One region of the Streptomyces sp. NPDC050732 genome, then DNA from elsewhere that is predicted to be linked to it. Evidence: riboswitches for the same ligand, from Rfam matches in the RefSeq annotation. Region 1 holds a riboswitch; each other region holds the start of a gene.

Region 1 (4,214 bases):
TCAGGACTTCGAGTATCTCCACGGGAGGAGCCTGACATGGGCGGCGCCCTGGACAGGTGCGGTGCCCTGATCAGCAGTACGCGCTGCTTCGGACGGGGAACGCCCCAGGCCCGGCCCGCTCGGCGCGTTCCACCCAACTGCCCGCGCATACGCCCCTGTTGCACATGCGCCACCGGGCACCTGTGCGCGGCCGCCGCCCGTAACACGCAGCAGGGCCCGGATCCGCACGGGATCCGGGCCCTGCTGTCGCAGTAGCGGGGACAGGATTTGAACCTGCGACCTCTGGGTTATGAGCCCAGCGAGCTACCGAGCTGCTCCACCCCGCGTCGGTTCCTCCACCCTACGCCACTTGGGAGGGCCCTCACACCACGGCGCAGGCCCCGGGAGGCGTCCGCGAGCGGCGCGGCAGCCGCCGGACGGGCGGCATTCCGTACGCGGGCCGGTGGGCAAGTGCCTTGCCCGGCCGTGCAGTACACAGCCGCAGAACATTTTCCCCTTTCACATCCGCTCCCCTGGGCCGCTTTCCGCCGGAATGAAAAGGGGAATTCCGCGGGCCGCCCGGACAGGGTGCCCGTCGCGGCGGCCGTCCTTCTTTTCTGGGCAGGCGTCACTTTCTTTACCGGCTTGCCGTTCTGCCCGCCCGCATGGAACGAGTGACGGGCGCCCGGCCCCATACCCCCCTACCAGAAGCGTTATTGACGCGGTGTCCGCTGTGGACCCGCGGCGGCAGGGGATACCGCTCACGCCCGGGTGGCCTGCCAGGCCGGCAGGTCGGCGCCGATGGTGATATGCCCGTTCTGGCACGAATGGCCATCTTTGATCGTGTCCGCATTTAACCAAAAATATCCCCATCAGGGCTTTGGCGGCTTACGTGCCAGTGAAATGTGTCACGCCCGGAGGCCCACGGCGTCGCGGGCCGCTGAGCGTGTTTTCGTTCCGCGCAAAGAGAGTTGGGTTTTTGATCAAAGAGGAGGCGGGGTTCTTCTCACCCGGGACGGGCCCCGCGCATTCCCCGTATTCGAATTCCGGCCTTGTTCCGCACCGGCTTTCTCGCCTAACGTCACCGTCAATCCGGATGGAACGCCGAATCCTGCCGCTGTCCGGAAACTCTCCCACCCACACCCACTGACTCACGCACGGCAGGAGCGGGGGACCCAGGTAAGCCGCCGATCCCGGTGACGGGACGGCTCGGGGTGAAGTCGCATGCCCTGCGACCGGACAGCTCCCGTCCGAACCCGACAGCTCACCCCGCAGGCGACGGAGAGGAATTCGTCATGCCCGCAAAGGGTAAGCACCGCCGCCCCAAGTCCAGCCCGCTCGCCCGGGGCATCGCCGCCGCGGGCACCGGCGGCGCCGTGCTCGTTCTTCCGGTGCTCGGCGCCACCACGGCCGCCGCCGCACCGGCCGCCGCGGCCGCCAAGCCCGCCGCGGCCCCCAAGACCTATGTCGTCGTCGCGGGTGACTCCCTGGCCGAGATCGCCCGGGAGCACTCCGTGAGCGGCGGCTGGCAGAAGCTGTACCAGGACAACCGCGGCGTCCTCGGTGACGACCCGAAGCTGATCCACCCCGGCCTCAAGCTCACCCTCGGCGAGCAGGCCCCGGCCGCCCCCGAGCGGGCGGACCGCTCCGCGCGCACCAATGCCGCCGCCGAGCCCGCCGCGGTGAAGAAGTCCTACGCCAACAACCTCGACGGCTGGATCCGGCAGTCGCTCGACATCATGGCCCAGCACGGCATCCCCGGCACCTACGAGGGCATCCACCGCAACATCATGCGGGAGTCCTCCGGCAACCCGATGGCCATCAACAACTGGGACTCCAACGCGGTCGCCGGAACCCCCTCCAAGGGTCTCCTGCAGGTCATCGCCCCCACCTTCTCCGCCTACCACGTGCCCGGCACCTCGACGGACAGCTACGACCCGGTCGCCAACATCACCGCCGCCTGCAACTACGCGGCCGACCGCTACGGCTCGATCGACAATGTGAACGGCCCGTACTAGACCGCACCCCCACCCCTTTCCCGGTCGGTGACTGAGCCCCGGAACGCCTGGCGTTCCGGGGCTCATCGCGTGGTGCAGCCGCCGCCCATGGCATCGGATGTGTGGAAACTCGGGTCAGTTCACAGCATGGTCAAGGAGAATGGGCCGCTCCGGTTGTCCGTACTATCGCCGTGTCAGGGCATCTGTGTACTGAATATTGCTGTCACCCCGCAGGCCCGGGCCCCAACCCCGGCCTCGGGAAGCACACATGTGCAGCAGGCTCTTCAACTCCGGCCGCAGGTCCGGGAAAGGTTGTGCGCCCCATGTCCGAGAATGTTTCCGCCACCGAACTGACATCGCAGTACACCGCTCAAGTCCGTGCCGACCTCGAACGCAACGCCAAGGAGCAGCAGCGCCTCGGTGCGGAAATCGCCTCCCTGCAGGAGCAGTTGGCGGCTCATCAGCGCGACCACGCGGTGCTGGTCAGCATCCAGCAGGCGCTCGGTGAGGAGCCGGCCCCCGCAGAGCCTGCGGCCCTGGAGGAGCGGGCCGCGGTGCCCGCCCCCCGTACGAAGAAGAAGTCCACCGGCTCCGATGCGGCGGCGAGCAAGCGGGCGCGGGCGGGCAAGACCGCTCCCCCCAAGGCGGCCGCCGGGAAGAGCGAGGGGAAGGCCGCCGCGAAGAGCTCCGGGAAGGGGGCCGGGAAGAGCTCCGGCAGCGGGGCCGGCAAGGCTGAGGCCGCCAGGCCCGCCAAGCCGGCGCAGCCGACGCTGGTCGAGCTGATCCGCGGGCATCTCGCCGCGCAGAGCGAGCCGCGCTCGGCGGCGGAGATCGCCACGGCCCTGGGCCAGGCCCACCCGCAGCGCAGCGTCAAGACGACCGTGGTGCGCACCACCCTCGAAGGGCTGGTGGCCAAGAGCCAGGTCCAGCGCAGCAAGCAGGGCTCGTCGGTCTTCTACACCGCCGCTTCGGCGCCGGTGCCCGAGCAGGCCGCGCCGGCGCAGGGCGAGGAGCCGGCCGGCCCGGTGCAGGGCGAGGAGCAGCAGCCCGCGGCTGCCGGTGCGTGACAGCGCTCATGGCAGCGCTGCGGCAGGCCGGTGCCGGTCACGGTCCGGCGGCTTCGCCGGTGGCCGGGTGAGGGCAGGCCACGGACGGCGGGCATGACGGCAGGCCGGCCGGACCGGCCTGCCTGCTGCCTGCCTGCCTGCTGCCGTGCGGCAGGCACTGGTGTCGGGGTCCGGCCGGGTGGGTCGGGAGAGGGGCCCGGACGGCGCAGTACATGTGTCCCACAAGGAGTCGTGGGGTACCCGTCGTCTCGCGATAGCGCCCCTGCCGCGTGTCACGCACGGCTGTGCGTGGCACGGTCCCTCTCGAACGATCGGAATCCAGTGAGCGAGAAGAAGAACCCCGTGTCGGCCGCCGCGGAGAAGGCCGTGGAGAAGGTCCAGAACGCCATGCGGTCCGCAAACGAGATTCCCGGTGCGCCGGGCCCGGAGGCGGTGCCGGTGGAGGAGCCCACGAAGCCGCGTGAGCCGTTGCCGCCCAAGGCCGACCAGCGCGGCCCGCAGACCTACAGCCCGACGGGGCAGCCCACCGGGGTGCCGCAGGAGAAGGTCGCCCAGGAGGGCGCCTACCTGACCACCGCGCAGGGGGCGCGCCTGTATGAGACCGACCATTCGCTGAAGGCGGGGCCGCGCGGCCCGGTGCTGCTGCAGGACCACCATCTGCGGGAGAAGATCACCCACTTCGACCACGAGCGGATTCCCGAGCGGGTGGTGCACGCCCGCGGGGCCGCGGCGCACGGTGTCTTCCGGGCGTACGGCAGCGCCGCGGGGATCACCAGGGCGGGGTTCCTCGCCGAGGGGGTGGAGACGCCGGTGTACGTGCGCTTCTCCACCGTGCTCGGTTCGCGCGGCTCCGCCGACACGGTGCGCGACACCCGTGGCTTCGCGACGAAGTTCTACACCGACGAGGGCGTCTTCGACCTGGTCGGCAACAACATCCCGGTGTTCTTCATCCAGGACGCGATCAAGTTCCCCGACATCATCCATGCCGGCAAGCCGCATCCGGACCGGGAGATCCCGCAGGCGCAGAGCGCGCACGACACGTTCTGGGACTTCGTGACCCTGCACACCGAGGCCACCCACCACACGCTGTGGAACATGTCGGACCGCGGCATCCCGCGCTCCTACCGGATGATGGAGGGCTTCGGCGTCCACACCTTCCGGCTGGTCAACG
Region 2 (4,214 bases), on a different contig from region 1:
ACCCGCCCGGCCCGCACCAGGTCGCAGCCTCCTCCCGCTGCGGGAACCCTGGGTGGAGCGCGGTCATGGGCGCGGAGTCGGCGGGAGACAAGCGGTGGGGCAGCGAGGAGGACCCGACGACGGGAGGGTCAGGGGGGCCAAGGGGGCCAGGGGTGCCACCGGTCCCGAGCGTGCCTTCGTGCGGGTCCTGCCGCTCCTGCTGCTCATCGTCGGGGTCTGCTACGACGCCGCGACCCCGCCGGAGTTCACCGCCGCCCCGCTCTTCACGGCCGCCCCGCTGATCGCCGCTCCCTTCTACTCGCTGCTCAGTACCGTCCTGACCGGCGCGGCGGCCACCGGCGCCGTCCTCTTCCTGCACTACGGCAACGGCGTCAGCAGCCATGTCGAGGTCGTCACCGAAGTGGTCACCGTGGCGACCGTCGCCGCCCTCGCGATCGTGATCAACCGTGTCGTGCGCCGCGGCAACGACCGGCTCGCCATCGCCCGCTCCATCTCCGAGGCCACCCAGCGCGCCGTGCTGCCCGCGCCGGACCCGCGCATCGGCGGGCTCGACATCGCGGCACGGTACGAGGCCGCGCAGGCGGACGCGTTCATCGGGGGCGATCTGTACGCGGTGCAGGACACCCCGCACGGCGTGCGGCTCATCGTCGGCGACGTACGCGGAAAGGGCATGGGCGCGGTCGCGGCGGTCGCCGTCGTCATCGGTGCCTTCCGGGAGGCCGCCGAGCAGGAGGCCACCCTGGAGGCGGTGGCGCAGCGCCTGGAGCGGGCGCTGGCGCGCGAGGGGACCCGGCGCGACGGTCTCGACGCGTTCGAGGGGTTCACCACCGCCGTCCTCGCGGAGATCCGGCACGGCGAGGGTTCCGTACGCCTGATCAACCGCGGGCACCCGCCGCCGCTGCTGCTGCGCGGCGACGGGCGGCTGTGCGTCATGTCGGCGAGCGAGCCCGCGCTGCCGCTCGGCATGGGCGACCTGGGGGTCTGGCCGGACCGGGCGGACGAGTCGGAGTTCCCGCCCGGCGCGACGCTGCTCTTCTACACGGACGGCCTGTCGGAGGCGCGCGACGCGGCGGGGGAGTTCTACGATCCCGCGGCGCGGCTCGGCGGGCGGATCTTCCCGGGCCGGGGCGGCCCGCACGCGCTGCTCGCCGCCCTCGCGGGGGAGGTGCGGCGGCACACGGGGGGCGCCATGACGGATGACATGGCGCTGCTCGCGGTGCGGCGGCCCGCCACCGGCGATCCGGAGGTCACCACCGGTGACTGAAGTGCACCACTCCGCATAACAACTGACACACGATCAAGGAAATGTAAAGCTCCGGTGTTTGAAGATCGGGGGCCAACTCGACCCGGTCCGCACCCTCGTGTCCCGGTACGTACGGCCGATGAGCGTTAACGATCAACCCGAACGGCTTGGAATACGGACCCCCTGTCTATTAACGTTCGATAACGCAGCGCGGTCGTCCCAGCCGTCACTAGAGACGGCTCCGCGCGCACGCGCCTAATCCCGCAAGGGAGCCGGGGAACCACCAACTTGGGGTGAATCGGGCAGCTGTGCCTCCGTGCCAGGTGTTCGTAGGAGACCTTCCTGCTCCGAACCCGTCAGCTAACCCGGTAGGCGAGAAGGAAGGAAAGGAGCGCGCCCCAGTGGCGTCCAACCGGCCTGCCCCCCGAGCCGTGTACGTGCCGAATGACGACGACTTCGGCTCGTACGACGAGGGCCCCCTCGAATCCTTCGAGGAGTGGAACCCCACCGAGGAGTCCATCCGTCCCGTCCGCGGCAGGCACCGCGTGCACAAGAAGAGCGGCGGCGGGCTCGCCCGCAGCTCCACCGTGCTCGGCGTGGGCGTCATCGCCGCTGTCGGCGCGGGCGGCATCGCCACCGCGCAGGACGGCAAGCCGCCGGTCTCCATATCCCTGCCCGACCTGCCGGGCGTGGGCGCCGTCGCGGACTCGCTGCCGGCCGCCGAGTCCCTGCCGGGCGTCGGGTCCCTGATGTCCGACGACACGCCGGAGACGACCACGGCCGTGGCCGCCGCCCCGCTCACCGCCGCCGGTGTCAGCACCGCCGACGCCCAGCAGGGCACCACCGACGCGGGCGAGGCGCTGCGCGCCCGCATCATGCAGCAGGCCGAGAACCAGCAGGAGCAGGCGGACACCGCCGTGCGGACGGCGGCCGAGGAGGCCGCGGTCAAGAAGGCCGCCGAAGAGGCGGCCGACCAGCAGAAGGCGGCCGAGAAGGCGGCGGACGCCGAGGCCGCGGCCAAGAAGAAGAAGGAAGAGGAGGCCCGGAAGGCGAAGGCCGAGGCCGAGCGCCTGGCCAAGCTCGCCAAGAGCTACGCCATCCCCACCTCCTCGTACACCCTCACGTCGCACTTCGGTGACGCCGGTTCCATGTGGTCCTCCGGGCACCACACGGGTCTGGACTTCGCCGCTCCCACGGGTACCCCCCTCAAGGCCGTGCACACCGGCACCGTCAAGGAGGCCGGCTGGGCGGGCGCGTACGGCTACCGCACCGTGCTCGAACTGGAGGACGGCACGGAGGTCTGGTACTGCCACCAGTCCTCGCTCAACGTCAGCGCGGGCCAGAAGGTCAACACGGGCGACGTCATCGGCCGCGTCGGCGCGACGGGCAACGTCACCGGTCCGCACCTCCACCTGGAGGTCCACACGCCCGGCGGCTCCGGGATCGACCCGCTCGGCTGGCTGCGGAGCAAGGGCCTGAACCCCTGACGTGACCCCGCTGCCGGCCCGGTGAACGGAATTCGGTTTCCGGTGGCGGTGTTGAGGGACGTATGACTTCTCTTCGCCAGCTTGGCTCTTCCGACCTCGAAGTGTTCCCGCTCTCCCTCGGCGGCAACGTCTTCGGCTGGACCGCCGACCGGACGGCGTCCTTCGACGTCCTCGACGCCTACACCGCGGCCGGCGGCAACTTCATCGACACCGCCGACGTCTACTCGGCCTGGGTGGAGGGCAACCGGGGCGGCGAGTCCGAGAACCTCATCGGCGAGTGGCTGGCCGAGCGCGGCAACCGCTCCGACGTCGTCATCGCCACGAAGGCCGGCGCCCACCCCGAGTACAAGGGCCTCTCCGCGACCACCGTCAAGGGCGCGGTCGACGCCTCGCTGCGCCGCCTCGGCACCGATTACATCGACCTCTACTACACCCACTACGACGACCCGTCGGTCCCCGTCGAGGAGATCATCGGAACGCTCGACGGGCTGGTGCGGGACGGCAAGGTGCGGGCGATCGCGGCCTCCAACATCACCCCCGAGCGGCTCCAGGAGTCCCTCGACTTCTCCGACCGCGAGGGCCTCGCGCGGTATGTCGCGCTCCAGCCGCACTACAACCTCGTCTCCCGCGACACCTACGAGGGCCCGCTCCAGGAGGTCGCCTCCCGCTCCGGCCTCGCGGCCGTCCCGTACTACGCGCTCGCGTCCGGCTTCCTCACCGGCAAGTACCGCAAGGGCGCCAAGGTGGAGAGCGCGCGGAGCGGCCGGGTCGAGGAGTACGTGGGGAGCGAGCGGGGCGACCGTGTCCTCGCCGCGCTCGACGAGATCGCCGGGGCGCGGGGCGCCCAGGTCGCGACCGTGGCGCTCGCCTGGCTCGCGGCACAGCCGACCGTCGCGGCGCCGATCGCCTCCGCGCGCACGGTGGAGCAGCTGCCCGCCCTGCTCGCGGTCGGCGACCTGGAGCTGACGGAGGCGGAGGTCGCGGCGCTGACCGCCGCGTCCGCCTGACGCCCGGCGGTCAGGCGTCGCGGTAGGGGTTGTACGCCGGGTAGCCGTACGCCGGGTGGGGCTGCGGCTGCCCGTACGGGGGAGGGCCGTACGGGGAGGGGCCGGGGCCGTACGGCGCGTACGGCATCGGGGGCCTCACCGGCGCCGTCGCCCCGGCCGCGTACGCCAGCGCGGGGCGGGCCGGTTCGCGGCGCTCCCAGAGCTTTTCGAGAAGTTCCCGCTCGCGTACGACGAAGTCGGCCCCGGCCCGCCCGAGGCGGCCCCGGTGGCGCAGGAACGCGAGCGACGTCGCGTACGTCTGGTACTCCGTGACCGTGCGGGCCGCGGCCTTACCCCAGGTGTACGAGGCGTAGTCGCGGGCCAGTGAGCGGGCGCGCATCGAGCCGAGCGCGTACGGCTCGGGCGGCGTGAGCCAGCCCGCCGCCGTGTAGACGGGCAGCTCGTTGCGGATCATGCGAAGTTCGCGCTGCCGGGTCC
Region 3 (4,214 bases), on a different contig from region 1:
ATTCGCTCGAAGAAATAGCTTTCTTCTTGTATACGGAGCCTCCGTTAATTCCGGAGGCTCACTGTGTTTACGGCATGTTGCGAATCCCTCACACGGCCGGCGCGCAGCGCGGGGCGCAATCGGTGGGCGGCCGTCGCCCGTTCGGCGTGAGCGGCGGTGAGCGCCCTGGCCCGCTCCGGGTCCCGGCGGGCGACCGCGTCGAGGATCGCGGCGTGCTCCGACCAGGACTCGACGGGCGCCGCCGGGCTCTCCACGACGTACATCCAGGCGATCTTGTGGCGGAGCTGGGTGAGCAGCGCGCTGAGGCCGGGGCTTCCGGAGGCCTGGGCGAGCGTCTCGTGGAACCAGCCGCCCAGGGAGCGCAGATCCTCCCCCAGGCCGCCCCTTGAGCGCTCCTGGCCCAGCCTGACGAGTCCGCGCAACACCTTCAGGTGCGCGTCCGTGCGGCGCTGCGCGGCGCGCGCCGCGGCGAGCGGTTCGAGCAGCGTCCTGACCTCCAGGAGGTCGGCGGCCTCCTGTTCGGTGGGCTCGGCGACGCAGGCGCCCGCGTGCCTGCGGGTGACGACGAAGCCCTCGGCCTCCAGCGTGCGCAGGGCCTCGCGCACGGGCACCCGGGAGACGCCGTAGCGACGGGCGAGGAGTTCCTCGGTGAGCCGGCCGCCCCTTTCGTGGACACCGGCGACAATGTCGTCCCGAATGGCCGTGCATACCGAGTGCGCGGGAACGCTCATGATCGGACCTCCGCCTTAATCCCCGCGAAACGCGGTCGACCGACGCTCATTCAGTGACTCTATTGCAGAGCGTCGGCATTTCCGACGGCGGGCCGGAATCCATGGATATCTTTTGGCCAAGGGCGGAACGAACGAGGGCAACGCGAAAGCCCCGGCTCTGGGCGAGCCGGGGCTTTCGGAACTGTGCGGGGGTCCGCCGTCCGTCAGACGTTGACGCCGTGCGAGCGGAGGTACGCGACCGGGTCGATGTCCGAGCCGTACTCCGCGCCGGTGCGGGCCTCGAAGTGGAGGTGCGGGCCGCTGGAGTTGCCGGTGGAGCCGGAGAGGCCGATCTGCTGGCCGGGGGTGACCGTCTGGCCCACGGTGACGCCGAGGGACGACATGTGGCCGTACTGGGTGTACGTGCCGTCGTTCATCTTGATGACCACGTTGTTGCCGTAGGCGCCGCCCCAGCCGGCCTCGACGACGGTGCCGGAGCCGACCGCGTGGACCGGGGTGCCGGACGCCGCGTGGAAGTCGACACCGGTGTGGCTGCCGGAGGACCACATGGCGCCACCGGTCTGGTAGCCCGTGGAGACGTACGAGCCGCTGATCGGGGAGACGTAGGCGTTCAGGCGCTTGCGCTCGGCCTCGCGGGCGGCGCGCTCCTTGGCCTCGCGTTCCTTCTTGGCCTTCGCCTTGGCCTCGGCCTCCGCCTTGCGCTTCTCCTCGGCGGCCTTCTTCTTGGCGGCCTCTTCGGCCTTCTTGGCGGCAGCGGCGTCGTCGGCGGCCTGCTGCTGCGCCGCGGCCTGCGCGTCGATGCTCGCGGCGAGGGAGTCGCCCACGGATATCGCCTGGGTCAGGCCGGTGTGCTCCATGGCCGCTTCGTCGGGGGCGGCGAGCGCCGGGGCCGCGAGGCCGCCGATGACACCGGTGGTGGTGAGCGCGGCGACGCCGGCGACGTTCGCGGTGGTACGCGTGAGGCGGCTCGGACGACGGTGCTTCCCGGTGGCACGGGTGAACGCCATGTGGCGGGTGATCCTTTCCTTCCTTCTCGCCTACCGGGTTAGCTGACGGGTTCGGAGCAGGAAGGTCTCCTACGGATCCCTCACCTCACGGCAAGGTGCCCGATTCACCCCAGGGGACATGTGGGTCCCCGGCTCCCCTGGCTCGCGCCGTACGGGGACTCGGCGATGACTGTCCGGTGCCGCGGGTGCGGCGTACTGCGCGACGAACAGCCGGGTCGACGCTAAACGGGCCGCCTTCAATCGACAAACAGAAGTCGTCTTTTGTAGCGCACGCCACACGGCAGACAGGCAACCACCATACGAATTCGGACATATGAGGACCCCGGCGCCCGAAGCGGTCACCAGGGTCCCGATATGTCCTGACTGTCACTCAGCCTGGCCTGTAACTCAGCCTGGTCTGTCGCTCAGCCGGTGACCACACTCACTTCGCCGATGCCGAGCGCTCTGACGGGCTCCTCGATCTGCGCGGCGTCCCCGACCAGGATCGTCACCAGACGGTCCGCCGGGAAGGCGTTCACGACGGCGGCGGTGGCCTCCACGGTGCCGGTGGCGGCCAGCTGCCGGTACAGCTGCGCCTGGAAGTCGTCCGGCAGGTTCTGCTCGACCTGGTCGGCGAGGGTGGCCGCCACGGAGGCCGCCATCTCGTACTTGAGGGGGGCGACGCCCACCAGGTTCTGCACGGCCACGTCACGCTCGGCGTCCGTCAGGCCCTCGGCGGCGAGGACGCGCAGGACCTTCCACAGGTCGTCCAGCGCCGGTCCCGTGTTCGGGGTGTCCACGGAGCCGCTGATGGCGAGCATCGCGGCGCCCGAGCCGTCCGGCGCCGAACGCAGGACCTGACTGAACGCCCGTACGCCGTAGGTGTATCCCTTCTCCTCGCGCAGGACACGGTCGAGACGCGAGGTGAGGGTGCCGCCCAGGCAGTACGTACCGAGAACCTGGGCCGGCCAGACGCGGTCGTGCCGGTCGGCTCCGATGCGGCCGATCAGCAGCTGCGTCTGGACCGCTCCGGGGCGGTCCACGATGACGACGCGGCCGCGGTCGTCTGCGGTCACCGGCGGCACCGGGCGCGGCTCGCCCGGGGAGCCCGTCCAGGCGCCGACGGTGTCCGCGAGGACGGCGTCCAGGTCGGTCCCTGCCAGGTCGCCGACCACGACGAGGGTGGCCGTGGCGGGGCGGACGTGCTTCTCGTAGAAGGCGCGCACCGCCGCCGAGTCGATGGCCGCGACCGTCTCCTCGGTGCCCTGGCGCGGACGCGACATGCGCGAGGTCGCGGGGAAGAGCTCCTTGGAGAGCTCCTTGGCCGCGCGGCGCGCCGGATTGGCGGCCTCGTGCGGGATCTCGTCCAGGCGGTTGCGGACGAGCCGCTCGATCTCGCTGTCCGCGAAGGCGGGGGCCCGCAGGGCGTCGGCGAGCAGGCCGAGCGCCTTGGGGAGCCGGGAGACCGGGACTTCGAGGGAGACGCGTACGCCGGGGTGGTCGGCGTGCGCGTCCATGGTGGCGCCGCAGCGGTCGAGCTCGGCGGCGAACTCCTCGGCGGAGTGCTTGTCGGTGCCTTCATTGAAGGCCCTCGCCATGATCGTGGCGACGCCGTCGAGGCCCTCGGGCTCGGCCTCCAGGGGCGCTTCGAGGTTGATCTCGACGGCGACGACCTGCTGACCGGGGCGGTCGCAGCGCAGCACGGTGAGGCCGTTGGGCAGCGTGCCGCGCTCGGGCGCCGGGAAGGCCCAGGGCCTGGCGGGGCCCGCCTGGGGCTGGGGGTGGAACTGCATCGTCGCGGCCTCGGTCACTTCGCCGCCTCCTCTTCTTCCTCAGCGGCCTCTGCGCCCTCGCCGGCGGCAGTCACGGGTTCGTACACGAGCACCGCGCGGTTGTCGGGGCGCAGGCGGGCCGCGGCGACCTCCTTGACCTCTTCCGCCGTGACGTCGAGGACGCGCTGGACGGCGGTGAGGGCGAGCTGCGGGTCACCGAACAGGACGGCGTACCGGCAGAGTTCGTCGGCGCGTCCTGCGACCGTCCCGAGCCGGTCCAGCCACTCGCGCTCCAACTGCGCCTGGGCGCGCTCCATCTCCTCCGGAGTGGGGCCCTCAGCGGCGAAGCGGGCCAGCTCCTCGTCGACGGCGGCCTCGATCACGGGGACCTCGACGTCGCCGGACGTCTTCACGTCCAGCCAGCCGAGCGAGGGCGCCCCGGCGAGACGCAGCAGGCCGAAGCCCGCGGCGACCGCCGTACGGTCCCGGCGGACGAGGCGGTTGTAGAGCCGGGAGGACTCGCCGCTGCCGAGGACGGTGAGGGCGATGTCGGCCGCGTCGCACGCGCGCGTGCCGTCCTCCGGGAGGCGGTAGGCGGCCATCAGGGCGCGGGCCGGGACGTCCTCCTCGACGACCTCGCGCAGCTCCTCGCCGATGCGCTCGGGCAGGGACCCGTCGCGGGGCGGCTGCTTGCCGTCGTGCCCGGGGATCGACCCGAAGTACTT
Region 4 (4,214 bases), on a different contig from region 1:
GCGATCTACGACACGATGCGGTTCGTCAGCTGCGACGTGGAGACGATCTGCCTGGGCCAGGCCGCGTCCGGCGCCGCCGTGCTGCTCGCCGCCGGCACGCCCGGCAAGCGGTTCGCGCTGCCCGGCGCACGCGTCCTGATCCACCAGCCGGCCATCTCCGAACCCCTCCAGGGCCAGGCCACGGACCTGGCGATCCAGGCCGATGAACTCCTGCGCACAAGGCGGCAGTTGGAAGAGCTGCTCGCACGGCACACCGGGCAGAGCCCGGAGCAGATCACCGCGGACATCGAGCGGGACAAGATCTTCGACGCCCCGGCGGCCCTGGAGTACGGGCTCGTGGACCGGATCATCCCGAGCCGCAAGGCCTCGCTCGCCGCGCGCGACCCGAGGTGAGCCGCCGGTGCTGCCGCCCGAACTGCCCCCTTTGCCCGCCCTCACGCACGCCGAGGCAGAGTTGATCGACCGGTATCTCGAAGTCGTCGACCTGCTCGGCCGCATCAATCCGGCGCGCGCCGAGCACACCTACGGCGGCCTGCGCGCCGCCCAGGCCCTGGTCGGCCGGGCGACCGCGCTGCGGGACGCGCTCGCCCTCATGCACCAGCGGGGCGAGACTGAGGTGCACGCGCCCACGCTGGCCCGGGCGCTGCGCGTCCTCGACGGCGAGCGGCGGGCGGGGCGACTCACCGTGCCGCCTCCGCAAGGCTCCTGAAGCCCCGTCGGCCGCCACGCTCCCGACATCGGAACCGTCCGGGGCGACTTCGAAACGGACCAGTCGGGCTACCCCGGACGGCGTACCCGGGCGTCGTCATCCGCGCGGTCCGAAGTTGCGTCCAGCGAGTACAGCATGGGCGGAATCGGGCATTCCGCTGCTGGTCGAGCGGTCGTCAGAGAGTGCGGCGGAACGTCGAATTCGGCAGTGTCCACCTGAACAGGTCAGTCGTGAGGAGCCTCACAAAACACCGTTTCGACTCGGTTTTCGGACCTGTTTCGGGTCAAGATCCCTTCCGACGACAAGCCCCCGCCACAGCGGCGGGGCGGTCCGGGCGGACGCCGAGTCCTGCCGCCACCCGGATGACCGGTCGACATCGGTGCAACGGCAGGAGTGGAGGACCCAGGTACGACGGGCCCGTCCGGGAAGTCCGGACGACGCCCTTGGGGTGAAGCCGCAGAGCACGACGCGGCCGGGCATCTTCGCCTGCCCGAACCCGACAGGTCATCCTTCACAGGCGGCTGACGAAGGGTTGCGCATGACCGCGCTGAATCATGTTCCGTCGCTGCTCAGCAGGACAGGGGCCGCATCGGCCCTCACGCTCGCCGTGGTAGGCGGCACCGTCATGGCCCCCGGGCTCACGTCGGAGGCCGAGGCAGCGACACACGGAACGAAGGCGCTCAAGATCGCGGCGTCCAAGAAGGGCTCCCCGTACGGCTACGGGGCAGCGGGACCCAACCGGTTCGACTGCTCGGGGCTGACGCTCTACTCGTTCAAGAAGACGGGCAAGAAGCTGCCTCGCACGGCCGCCGCGCAGTACAACAAGACCAAGCACATCTCCAGGTCCCAGCGGACCCGTGGTGATCTGGTGTTCTTCCACTCCGGTCGGAACGTCTACCACGTCGGGATCTACGCGGGTAACAACCGCATCTGGCACGCCCCCAAGAGGGGGACCGTGGTGCGCCTGGAGAAGATCTGGTCCAACAGCGTCTGGTACGGCAGGGTGCGCTGACCGCACCGTCCAGCGCGGCGTCCGTGGACGGCGGCCGAGCCCGTCAGCGGGCGTCGTCACGCGAGCCGCGCTGGACAGGTGCCTGCCAGGGCAGCGCGATCCACACGGTCTTGCCGCCCTCGTCGGTGGGGCTGACCGAGAGCCTGCCGCCGCACTCGGCCGCCAGCCAGCGGATGATGACCATGCCGCGGCCGTTGTCCTGCTGGACGGCCGCGGGGAGCCGCTTGGGGTAGCGGGGGTGGCTGTCGGTGACACCGATGCGCAACTGTTCGTCGCGGTCCAGTTCGAGGTCCACGGTGAAGGTGGGCGACTGGCCGAGCGTGTGCTGCACGGCGTTGGTGGCGAGTTCAGAGACGATCAGCCTGATCGTGTCGGCCACCTCCGCGTCACCTGGCAGGCCCCATTCCGCGAGCGCGCGGGATACGAATTTCCGGGCGGCGGGGACCGAGACAGGATCGCTCGGCAGGGTGACGGAGGCTTCCTGGTGGTCTGCCATGGCGACGTTGTCCCTTTCCCACCGGGACCGGTCTCCGGCTCGCGGCGGATGACTCGCTGACAGTCCCGGACTGGTGCTTCGCGCCAGCCTGCCACTCCTTGGCCGGTCACGGGTGGCGATCCACCGAGATGTGCATATATCTGTCGCTCGAAGCGGTGAACTCTGCTACGGCAGACCGTATTTGGGCGGGAGAGCGGTACTTCCTCTAATCTCGCCTACTGCCCTGCCCTGCCGCCGGGAGATCCGACGGCTCCGTCCGAAAGGAGACGGGCATGCAGTACGGCCCGGCGGTGCGCCGTCGTCAGCTCGGCGCCGCCCTGCGTGCCCTGCGCGGTCACGCGGGACTCACCAGCAGCGAGGCCGCCGCCAAGGTCGGCTGGCACCAGTCCAAGGTGAGCCGGATCGAGACGGGCCGCAGTGGCGTGAAGGCCGCCGACGTGCGGCTGCTGATGGAGGCATATCAGGTCAAGGATCCGCAGCGCAGCGAGCTGCTCATCGCGTTCGCCGGCGCCGACGACCCGGGCGCGGGACGTCATCACTGGTGGAAGGCCTATCGCGATCTGCTGCCCGCCACCTACCGCGATTTCATCAGCCTGGAGTCGCAGGCGAGCTGGGTGCGCACGCTGGAGACCTCCGTGGTCCCCGGTCTGCTGCAGACCTCCGAGTACGCACGCGCGGTGACCCGGGCCGCGCTCGGCGAGCTGCCGGAGGAGCAGGTCGAGGCGTTGGTGGAGGTCCGCCTCGCCCGGCAGGACGTGCTGCGCTCGGATCCGCCGCTGCGGTTGAGCGTGGTCATGGATGAGGCGGTGCTGCGGCGGCCGGTGGGCGGGGCGGGTGTCTTCGCGGGGCAGTTGATCCGGTTGAGGGAGGCGTCTCACATGCCTCACGTTCGGCTTCAGGTGTTGCCGTTCGCCGCAGGTGAGCATGTGGGCCTGATCGGTCCTTTCGTTATTTTTTCATTTCCGGACATTGCTGATCTGGATGTGGTTGTTCTCGACCATTTGACGAGTAGCCTCTACCTCGAACGGAAAGAAGACCTCCAGGCGTACACGGAGGCCTTCAACTCCCTTCAGGTACAAGCGCTCTCACCCGAGGACTCAACGGATTTCATCGCCGGGCTATGCGACGGCGCGTAAGGAGGCACAATGACCGCAATGCCTCGGTACGTACCTTCCAGCACGAGAATTCAAGGTGCGCGGTGGCAGCGCAGCAGCTACAGCAACGGAATGAACAACTGTGTCGAGACGGCCACTCTCGACTCGGAACCGCTGACCGGCCTGCGTGCCGTGCGTGATTCCAAGAACATCGCAGGGCCAGCCCTGCTCTTCTCCCCCGGCCCCTGGGAGTCGTTCATCAACTGCCTCCGGTAAGCGGCCCCGGCCCCGCGCGGGCCCGGCACGCTTCATCGGGGTGCGTTGCGGCTGATCACCCGTACCGCACCGGCGAGCTGTGCGTCGGTGAGATCGGCGCGGGCGGTCAGCCGCAGCCGTGAGATGCCGTCCGGCACCGACGGCGGCCGGAAGCAGCCCACGGCGAGACCCTCCGCCCGGCAGTCGGCGGCCCACCGGACGGCCTGCTCCGGTGACGGCGCGCGTACGGAGACGACGGCGGCGTCGGGGCGCACCGCCGACAGACCGTCGGCCGTGAGGCGGCGATGCAGCTTGGCCGCGACCTCGCGGACCCGTGCCGCCCTGCCGGGTTCGCGGCGCAGCAGGCGCAGGGCCGCGAGGGCGGCGCCGGCCGCGGCGGGCGCGAGCCCCGTGTCGAAGATGAAGGTGCGGGCGGCGTTCACCAGGTGCTCGATGACCCCGGCGGGGCCGAGTACGGCGCCGCCCTGGCTGCCGAGGGACTTCGAGAGGGTGAGGGTGACCACGGTGTCGCCCGCGCCCGCGAGCCCCGCCGCGTACGGGGCGCCCCGGCCGCCGTCGCCGAGCACACCGAGACCGTGGGCGTCGTCGACGATCAGCCCCGCACCGAATTCCCGGCAGACCGCGGCC

The links. A riboswitch is a leader RNA that binds a small molecule or an ion and turns the genes downstream of it on or off. The one in region 1 is predicted to bind cyclic di-AMP.
Region 2: it holds a riboswitch for cyclic di-AMP, as region 1 does, so the genes downstream of both, AB0H82_RS13035 (M23 family metallopeptidase) here and AB0H82_RS24180 (LysM peptidoglycan-binding domain-containing protein) in region 1, are expected to answer to the same signal.
Region 3: it holds a riboswitch for cyclic di-AMP, as region 1 does, so the genes downstream of both, AB0H82_RS15350 (M23 family metallopeptidase) here and AB0H82_RS24180 (LysM peptidoglycan-binding domain-containing protein) in region 1, are expected to answer to the same signal.
Region 4: it holds a riboswitch for cyclic di-AMP, as region 1 does, so the genes downstream of both, AB0H82_RS04660 (C40 family peptidase) here and AB0H82_RS24180 (LysM peptidoglycan-binding domain-containing protein) in region 1, are expected to answer to the same signal.

The regions. Positions count from the first base shown of each region.
Region 1 covers NZ_JBFAHP010000027.1:83,816-88,029, forward strand. Annotated here, with positions in the region: gene AB0H82_RS24170 (hypothetical protein) at 1-22, opposite strand, end outside; tRNA gene AB0H82_RS24175 (tRNA-Met) at 253-326, opposite strand; cyclic di-AMP (ydaO/yuaA leader) riboswitch at 1,114-1,270, shown strand; gene AB0H82_RS24180 (LysM peptidoglycan-binding domain-containing protein) at 1,275-1,997, shown strand; gene AB0H82_RS24185 (hypothetical protein) at 2,300-3,043, shown strand; gene AB0H82_RS24190 (catalase) at 3,365-4,214, shown strand, end outside.
Region 2 covers NZ_JBFAHP010000012.1:9,451-13,664, reverse strand. Annotated here, with positions in the region: gene AB0H82_RS13040 (PP2C family protein-serine/threonine phosphatase) at 179-1,264, shown strand; cyclic di-AMP (ydaO/yuaA leader) riboswitch at 1,486-1,633, shown strand; gene AB0H82_RS13035 (M23 family metallopeptidase) at 1,681-2,730, shown strand; gene AB0H82_RS13030 (aldo/keto reductase) at 2,793-3,737, shown strand; gene AB0H82_RS13025 (PrsW family intramembrane metalloprotease) at 3,748-4,214, opposite strand, start outside.
Region 3 covers NZ_JBFAHP010000014.1:151,944-156,157, reverse strand. Annotated here, with positions in the region: gene AB0H82_RS15355 (GntR family transcriptional regulator) at 45-731, opposite strand; gene AB0H82_RS15350 (M23 family metallopeptidase) at 935-1,738, opposite strand; cyclic di-AMP (ydaO/yuaA leader) riboswitch at 1,751-1,913, opposite strand; gene AB0H82_RS15345 (pitrilysin family protein) at 2,143-3,528, opposite strand; gene AB0H82_RS15340 (pitrilysin family protein) at 3,525-4,214, opposite strand, start outside.
Region 4 covers NZ_JBFAHP010000003.1:266,931-271,144, reverse strand. Annotated here, with positions in the region: gene AB0H82_RS04670 (ATP-dependent Clp protease proteolytic subunit) at 1-393, shown strand, start outside; gene AB0H82_RS04665 (hypothetical protein) at 401-709, shown strand; cyclic di-AMP (ydaO/yuaA leader) riboswitch at 1,068-1,244, shown strand; gene AB0H82_RS04660 (C40 family peptidase) at 1,248-1,721, shown strand; gene AB0H82_RS04655 (ATP-binding protein) at 1,765-2,217, opposite strand; gene AB0H82_RS04650 (helix-turn-helix transcriptional regulator) at 2,490-3,353, shown strand; gene AB0H82_RS04645 (DUF397 domain-containing protein) at 3,363-3,587, shown strand; gene AB0H82_RS04640 (8-amino-7-oxononanoate synthase) at 3,620-4,214, opposite strand, start outside.